2 regions of the Paraburkholderia sp. SARCC-3016 genome follow, and region 2 is predicted to be linked to the other one. Evidence: riboswitches for the same ligand, from Rfam matches in the RefSeq annotation. Region 2 holds a riboswitch; the other holds the start of a gene.

Region 1 (4,410 bases), on a different contig from region 2:
ACTGTCGATCGGATTTACGATGTGCGCGGCTTACAGTGTGTTGCCTACTTACGCACGCCGTTACGGCGCGGCTTTTCCGGATGTCACGCTGAATCTGCGGGAAATCGTCTCGAACGATCTCGCGCCGCAGGTGCTCGACGGGCAACTCGATGCGGCGATCATGCTGTCGGGCGCGCCGCCGCACGGGCTTGCCGCACGCACCGTGCTGACCGAACCGCTGTGCGTCGCGCTGCCGCGCCGGCATCGGCTCGCCCGCGCGAGGCGGGTGTCGATTGCACAGCTTGCGCATGAGCCATTCGTCATCGCCGCGCGCGAAGTCGGCGAAGGGTTGCATACGACCATCGTCGAGCATTGCCGCACGGGCGGCTTCGAGCCCGACGTGCGCTTCGAAGTGCGTTTGCAGCAGACAGTCCTGAGTCTTGTCGATGAGGGGGCCGGAGTCGCGCTCGTGCCCGCGTCGATGCAACGGGCGCAACTGGCGGGGGTGGTGTTCAAACCGCTCGCGCAGGCACCGTCGATCTCTCAGGTGCTCGTGTGGCTGTCGACGAACCGGAACCCCTGTCTTGCGCGGTTTCTCGAACTGGTCGAACAGGGGCCGGACAGAAACGGCCCGCACGCGTTTGCCGTGCAGGCCGCAGACGCGAGCTAGCGTGCTCTATGCTTTAACCTGACCCGCCGTTCAACCCGCGAGGCGCCGCTCCGGCCGAGCGGCGCGCGACAGGCGCTGCAAGCGTTCGGCGAATGCGCCGAACAGCAAGCCGAGCGCCGTCCACAACACGGCCTGCATGCCGAGTGCGGTAACACGGAACTTCCACAGCACGACCGCCGGAAACGCGGCCGGCACCTCGTTGATTTCCGGCAAACCGGCTTGCACGGCCGCGATGATCGCAATGAATACGAGCCCCGCGAGAATCGACCCGTTCCATACGCCGAAGCGTGCAATCGCGCGACGCCGCACCTTCATCGAAAACACGAGCGCGGTCAGCGAAATGACGATCATCAGGAAGTACAACCCGGTGCGATAGCCGATTGTCTGCGGGTCACCGACCGACGGCGGGTTCGGCGGATACTTGAGCGCCGGCACGATCGCAATCGCCATGAATGCGCCGAGCGCAAGCCATGCGGACAATTCGCGCACACTGAGCTTTTTGGCGCGGCCGTAAAAATACGCGAAGGTCAGCGCAAAGAGTCCGCCCACTGCGGCCCCATACACGACCACACCGGTGAAGAGACCGAGCCCTGCCTGCGTGCCGCGGCTTACGAGTTCGGGCTCCCGTGCTTCGCCCTTCGCCGCGTCGGCTTTTTCTTCGAATGAAATGGCCTGATCGACCTGCGGCTCACCGACCACGCGTGCCAGACCGAACGTGAGCAAGCCCGCGGCGATGCCCGCGAGCATCCCGCGCACCAGCAATTTACCTACCATGGTTCGCTCCTGCGTCAGTGGCAGGGGAAGCCGAGCAGATGGCGGCCGTCGTGAACGAATTCGTGCACGTACATGCCGGGGATCAGCGATGTCGCGCCCTCTTCCGCGCCGACGAAATAGAGTGCAAGCAACAGCAGCAGGCCACCGAAGACAACCCACGGCAATAGTTCGCGCAGCGGAATGGGCGTGGGCGCGGCGGCGGGTTCGAGTGCGTCGAGCGGCTTGAAAACTGCGTCGGACATGACGGATATCTCCCTGGGGTTACGCGCCCCGATAGACGATTGCAGAAAAGGCACGAAGCTGGGTCTGACTTCCGGACCAACGATGTGGCCGATTACAGTGGCGCGACCGCGCCGGACTTGCACCGGCTTCCGCGCTTCGAGTAGCGCTTATTCTACGCGCTAAACTGTGCGACCCCCGAAAGCTTTTCGCGGGCCGCGCAAAACAGCACACCCTGCGCATGCACATGGAACGACATGCAGACACGTCTCTGGTTGATCAGCCACGCGTCGACCGCGGCACAACGCAGCGCGACGTTCGCGGACGCGAACGAGCCGCTCGATGCGCGCGGTCTCGCCGAAGCGAACGCCTTCGCCCAGCGTCCGCGCTTCGCATTCGGCGGCGTGGACGAAGTGCGCGTGCTGACCAGTCCTGCAGCGTGCGCGCGCGACACGGCCCGTGCGCTCGGCTTCGATGCCGCCGTTGCCACCGAGCTTGCCGATACCGACTACGGCGAATGGCAACGCATGCGCGTCGCCGATATCGCGACGCAGGCGCCGCAGGCACTGGAAGCGTGGCTGCGCGATCCTGCTGCAGCGCCGCCGCGCGGCGAATCGTTCGAAGCGGTTCTGGCACGCGTCGGCGCATGGCTCGACGCGCTAGCGGGGAATGACCGGAGCGGCCGCACGGTCGTCGCCATTACACATGCGGCCGTGCTGCGCGCGGCGCTCATCCATGTGCTGCACGCGCCGCCCGCCGCATTCACGCAAATCGAAATTGCGCCGCTCACAACGATCGGGCTGCGCAGTTCGAAGCGCGGCTGGACCTGGTGGCCTCATGCGCCAGGCGAATCCGCACCCATACCGCAAACCACCGCCTGACACGCACTGCGCCTTGTTCAAAACGGCCGGCAGGCGATTCCGTCAATGTCGCTTCAGACGGCGCGCCGGTATCGTCGCGCACCAGCTCGCAAGCCGGCCGCTGGCGCATCGCGGAAAAACCGCTTCAACCCGACTTATCGTCTCCGCCGCTCATTCGCGGCATCAGCGAATCGCCTGGCCGCGCAATATCGAGCACCTTGCGCGCCGACTGGATGCCAACCACCGGCAGACCCTCGGCATCGAGCATGCCGATCTGCGCGAGCACGGTCGCCTGATCCCAATACACATGCAGGTTGTCTATCTTGTCGCCGCGAAAGCAGATCACCGCGACCATCGCGACTTCGAAGTATTTGCCCGTCGGTGCGACGCCGGGCAGCATCCAGTGCATCTCGCACGTGTGCGTACAACGAAACACGAATTCGTCGACGATCCGGTCGAGGCCGACGGTAAACGAGACCGGCACATGCTGCGCGTCGGGTGGAAACGAATGCATGAACTCTTCGATATAGAAGCGCTTGAGCGATTCGTGGCCGATGCCTCCGGTCATCGTCGGCACGTCGTTGAAGTAGGGATCGTCGACCATCGTCGCCATCACGGCCTCGGCGTCGCGCGTGACGTACTTGTGATACGAGTGCCGCTTCCACACGCGTTCGATGGCATAGATCGGCCCCATCGTCTTCTTGAGCAGCGACAACGAACGCGAATACGACAACGCCGCCGACGGACGGTCGAAGTCGGGGCCGGGCACGGTGAACGACTCGCCGCAGTCGTATTCATGGACCGTGACCCCCGGCTTGTACTCGAACGCCGCGCGAATCTTGCCGCGCACGAGCACGTCGTGCGCCGACGAAATACGCCCTGACAGATGCAGCACCACCGGGCAGCGCAGACGGCGGGCCTCGCCCAGGTGAGCTTCGAGCGCCGCGCCGCAGAAGCCGACCGCACAGTCGACATCGGTATGCGCCGCCGCGAGCACCGCGAGCGTGCCGCCCGGTCCAAAGCCGAGCACGCCGACCTTGCCGTCCTGCGCCGGATGTTCGCGCAATGCTTCGAAGGTCGAATTGATGTCGTCGATCGCGTGATCGATCTCGAGAAGCCGGTTATGTTCGCGGGCGAGCGCGGCGTCGCCGCCGTAACGGTCGAACGACTTGCGCGGCGAGAGCCGCCAGTAAAGATCGGGCACGACGACCACGTAACCTTCTTCGGCATAACGCCGCGCCATCGTTTTGATGGGCTCGTCGATGCCATAGTTGTCGTGCAGCAGCACGAGCCCCGGCGCCGGTCTATGCGCGGGCAATGCGAGATAGCCAGTGAAACTCCGGCCATGGCTCGCGGCAATTTCAATCAAATCGTCCATCGTCCATCTTGTTGTCACACCGGTCTGTCAGGCGTGAGAGCCCGTCGTATCAAGAACGCGCAGACAGGTCACTTATTCCAGCCGTCATCAGTCAGAAAGCAAAAAACGTTCGGGCATCGCATCGGCGCGCTCTCGCGCTAATTCAGTGCATCGCCGAGTTCGCGCACTGCTGCGGTGCAATACAAACATCGTGACGAATACGCGAGTGCCTTGTCCGACAAGGATTTGCCACTTTGCTGCTCAATGGCACGACCGTTGCTTAAAACGCTCGGCTGCCTGCAAAGACGCGGGCGGCGCAAGCGGAGCCACCGTTCGCCATCGGCGAAAACGGTCCGCGCAAGACATGGCCGCAAGCCCCGCAACAGAGCAACGCATGAGGCGGGGTTTCGGCAGACAACAGTCGGGCAATGGCGTTCGACGTGCGCTGCATCGGGTTTCGCCGCCCGCTGCGCGATACCTCGGCAGAACGGACATCATGAGCAAACCCCGACTCGTCGTCATCGGCAACGGCATGGCCGGCATTCGCACGC
Region 2 (4,410 bases):
TGCCGCGCTTCTAGCGCGTCGATCAGCGCATCGAATACGGCCGTGTTGGCGGCCTGCAGATGCGCCTTGTAGAACAGAATCGCGACGACCGGCGCCGCTGGGCGCCAGCGCGCCTGCCAGTCGGCGATGGTCGGCGTGTCGTGTGCGGGGTGATAAAGCGCGGCCGCGGGCAGCGGCACCGGCAATGCGGGCTCGCGTCCGAAGCCGAGCGCGCGCCACGCGATGCAGCGCAAGAACCCTTCCGCGTTGTGCGGCCCGCCCTCGCGCAGATACCGCCAGAGCTGATGACACAACGCGGCATCGGCGGTGCTGCGCGCGAGCAGATTCGGATCTTCCTGCAAGTCGCCCGAGAACATGGCAAGCGTCTGCTGCTTGCGCTCTGCGAGCGCGACCACCTGTTCGATGCCGTACGGCCAGTACGCTTCGCCGCCGAGGTGATCGACGACGACGACGCGCGCATGCTGCAGCACGTCTTCGATATAAAAGTCGACCGAGGCCGGTTGACGCAGATACGTGACGTTCGCAAGGCGCACGCTCGGAAAACCGGCCGGCAGGCGCGGCACGACGCTCGCGAGCAGCGACAGCGTCGTATCGGCCGAGCTCAGCACGACGATGTTCGCGGGCCGCTGGTCGATCCGGATCACACCCTGCGTGTCGTCGACGAAACCGCCCGGCGTGGTGCGCAGCAAATGCATGTTCGTGCCGCCTCGTGGTGAGTGGCGCCCGCACGCGCTGTCGCGCGCGGGCGGCCTTGTCAAGCCTGTCGGGTCGCGTGCATGCGCAGCGCTTCGTCGAGCGCGCGCTGCAACACCGCTTGCTCGAGGTCCTCGCCGATCATCACGAAGCGGCTCGCCTGCGGGCTCGCCGTCGCATCGCCCTGCTGCTCCTCGGGCCGCCAGCGACGATCGAAATAGCTGTCGAAACGGCGCCCGACACCCTGGATCACGAGACGCATCGGCGCGCCGGGCAGCGCCGCGAAGCCTTTGACGCGATACACGGTATGCTGCTCGACCACGCGTTGCAGCGCGGCGATCATTGCTTCGCGCGACGGCGCGTATGCGCTGACCACCACCGAATCGAACGCGTCGTGATGGTGGTCGGCATGGTCGGGGTCGTCGGCCGAGCCATGATGATCGTGGCGCAGGTGAATCGTGTCTTCCGACGCGGACTCGAGCCCGAGCAGCGCATGCAGATCGAGCTGACCGTTCTGCGCGCGCACCACTTTGACCTGCGCCGGAATCTCTTCGCGAATGGTCGCTTCGACCGCTTGCGCTCGCGCGTCGTCGAGCAGATCGGTTTTGTTCAGAATGACGAGGTCCGCCGCGCACAACTGGTCTTCGAACAGCTCATGCAGCGGCGACTCGTGATCGAGATTCGGATCGGCTTTGCGCTGCGCATCGACGGCGAGCGGATTTTCGGCGAACTGGCCGCTCGCAACGGCCGGGCCGTCGACGACGGTCACCACCGCATCGACGGTGAAGCTATTCCTGATCGACGGCCAGTTGAACGCCTGCACGAGCGGCTTCGGCAGCGCGAGGCCCGACGTTTCGATCAGCACGTGGTCGATCTGGTCGCGGCGCTCGACGAGCTTTTCCATGACGGGAAAGAATTCTTCCTGCACGGTGCAGCACAGACAGCCGTTCGCGAGTTCGTACAGCTGGCCCTCGGTTTCGCGGCCTTCGTCGTCGCAGCCGATGCCGCATCCTTTGAAGATTTCGCCGTCGATGCCGAGTTCGCCGAACTCGTTGACGATCACGGCGGCCCGCAGTCCGCCGGCGTGCTGAAGAATATGGCGCAGCAGCGTGGTTTTGCCGCTGCCGAGAAAGCCCGTGACGATCGTCACAGGAATTTTGCGCATCTGGGTTTGCATGGCGACTTTGCGATGTGAACACGGCTCGACGTACGACACAAGGAGCGACATCGAGCACGCGAAGAAGTGGACGGAACGCCGCAACCCCGCGGCGTCAACCCTGGTCTTCCGGCCGGTATCCGGGCTGGCGAGAGCGCCGCTTCACCTTCCCACGCGAGTGAACAGTTTCTCGCGCAGTGGTTTTTCTGCCCGCGCGGCCTTGCGCGCGAACCTCGAAGCCGGCTCTGCACCGCGGCAACCGCGATGCGCTCGCCTTCCGTTGCGGGGGCAGCACAGGTTGACCTGAAGCCGCTACGCGGCAGCCGCGTTCGACAGGTTCAGGCCCGCTGTTTCCCGTTTAACTGCACACGCCGGACGGCGCGCGCGAGCACCAGAAGTGGCTGCGAGTGTAGGCGCGGTGCGGGGAGGCGTCAAGAAACGAACCGATAATCGAGCCTCGGGTTTTCGCGCCCGGGCGCAGCGATCGGCCAGGCATGCCAATGCGCCATTGCGCCCCTTGGCCGGCGGCCAGGCGTTCATGTGCTATCGTATGCGCGCGTCCGGTGCCGCATATGCGCCTAGTGCTCACATGCGGTTAAACGGGAAACAGGGATGCGCGGTTGCATGCTGCACGCGCCCAACCTGTGCTGTCCCCGCCAACGGTAAGCGGCCTGCGGACTGGATGTCCGCGCATGCGCTTCGATGCCACTGTCGGCGATCCGCCGATGGGAAGGCGAAGCACATGAGGCCGTCAGCCCGGATACCGGCCGGATGCAAGGGGGCGAACGTCACGGTCGCCAGTCGCCGGTTCCGCGGGGGACGGATACGGGCGCCCACGCATGGCGCAACCGCTTGCAACGGCTTCGCAAACGCTTTGCAAACGCTCGCCGCCGTGCACGCTATGTGGCATTGCATGACACGTCTTCATTACGCGCTTGCCGGCGCGGCTCCTTGTACGACCGCACCTCGCGCCGCCAATCTGCGCGCGCTTTTTCTCGCGCTTTGTTGTCCAACGCTTGCCGGCGGCACGCGATGACTGCGCCGCAGAAACGGCTCGTCGTCGGCATTGGCTGCAAGCGCGGCGCGAGCGTGGAACAGATCGATGCGGCCGTGCGCGGCGCGCTGGGCCCGCATGCCATCGACGACGTCCGCGCGGTCGCGACGGTCGACATCAAGGCTCACGAAGCCGGCATCGCCGGTTTCTGCGCGCGTCATGCGCTGCCGCTGCACGCCTTTTCGCGCGAGCAGATTGCGCACGGACCCTCGCTTTCCATGGGGCAGACCTCGGCGCCCTCGCCTGCCGTGCGCGCGCACGTCGGCGTCGACGGCGTGTGCGAACCGTGCGCCCTGCTCGCCGCCCCGCAAGGGCGGCTCATTGCGCCGAAGCGCGTATTCGAAGGCGGCGTGACCGTCGCCATCGCCATGATCGATTCCGTTGCGCATGCAACGTTCCACGAACGAACCCGGCATCGACAACACCATCAGGACGCTCAATGAAAACCGATCCCGAATCGCATCAGCGCATGACCCAGCGCCGTCGCGAAGGCCATGAGAAGAAACAGGCGGAAGCGACCATCGAAAAGGGTCTGCTGATCGTCAATACCGGCACCGGTAAAGGCAAGAGCACGGCGGCGTTCGGCATGGCCGTGCGCGTGCTCGGTCACGGCATGCGCCTTGGCGTCGTGCAGTTCATCAAGGGCGCGTTGCATACGTCCGAGCGCGACTTCCTCGGCAGCCTGCCGAACTGCGAGTTCATCACAATGGGCGACGGCTACACGTGGAATACGCAGAACCGCGACGCCGATATCGCCACCGCACGCAAAGGCTGGACCGAAGCCAGACGAATGATCGAAAGCGGCGACTATCAGATGGTGATCCTCGACGAGCTGAACACGGTGCTCAAGTACGACTATCTGCCGCTCGACGAAGTACTGGGCGTGCTCGCCGCGCGGCCCGAGATGCTGCATGTGGTCGTCACGGGACGGCATGCGCCCGATGCGCTCGTCGAGGCGGCCGATCTCGTCACCGAGATGCGCGCGATCAAGCATCCGTATCGCGAGCAGCACGTGAAGGCGCAGCGCGGCGTGGAGTTCTGAACGATGGCGCAGTGCCCCGCGCTCTTTATCAGCGCACCTGCCTCCGGCCAGGGCAAGACGACGATCACGGCCGCGCTGGCGCGCCATCATCGCCGGCAAGGGCGCCGCGTGCGCGTGTTCAAGACCGGCCCCGACTTTCTCGATCCGATGATTCTCGAGCGCGCGAGCGGCGCGCCCGTGCTGTCGCTCGACTTGTGGATGGTCGGCGAGTCCGCGTGCCGCGAACTGCTCGCGCAGGCCGCCGCGCAAGCGGACCTGATTCTGATCGAAGGGGTGATGGGCCTGTACGACGGCACGCCGAGCAGCGCGGATCTGGCGGCTGCGTTCGGCGTGCCCGTGGTGGCCGTGATCTCGGCTCAGGCAATGGCGCAGACGTTCGGCGCCGTCGCGTTCGGACTCGCGCACTACCGCGACGACGTGCCCATGCGCGGCGTGTTCGCGAATCGCGTCGGGTCGCCGCGGCAT

What was found. A riboswitch is a leader RNA that binds a small molecule or an ion and turns the genes downstream of it on or off. The one in region 2 is predicted to bind cobalamin.
Region 1: linked by a shared signal. The riboswitch ahead of QYH69_RS03545 (CbtB-domain containing protein) and the one ahead of cobW (cobalamin biosynthesis protein CobW) in region 2 are both predicted to bind cobalamin.

The regions. Positions count from the first base shown of each region.
Region 1 is NZ_JAVHZD010000002.1:257,940-262,349, forward strand. Features, by position in the region: gene QYH69_RS03535 (LysR family transcriptional regulator) at 1-649, shown strand, start outside; gene QYH69_RS03540 (CbtA family protein) at 680-1,423, opposite strand; gene QYH69_RS03545 (CbtB-domain containing protein) at 1,438-1,665, opposite strand; cobalamin riboswitch at 1,704-1,849, opposite strand; gene QYH69_RS03550 (histidine phosphatase family protein) at 1,900-2,523, shown strand; gene QYH69_RS03555 (dienelactone hydrolase family protein) at 2,648-3,880, opposite strand; gene nirB (nitrite reductase large subunit NirB) at 4,356-4,410, shown strand, end outside.
Region 2 is NZ_JAVHZD010000015.1:164,696-169,105, forward strand. Features, by position in the region: gene cobN (cobaltochelatase subunit CobN) at 1-695, opposite strand, end outside; gene cobW (cobalamin biosynthesis protein CobW) at 755-1,870, opposite strand; cobalamin riboswitch at 1,963-2,260, opposite strand; cobalamin riboswitch at 2,394-2,636, shown strand; gene QYH69_RS17015 (cobalamin biosynthesis protein) at 2,882-3,346, shown strand; gene cobO (cob(I)yrinic acid a,c-diamide adenosyltransferase) at 3,343-3,945, shown strand; gene QYH69_RS17025 (cobyrinate a,c-diamide synthase) at 3,949-4,410, shown strand, end outside.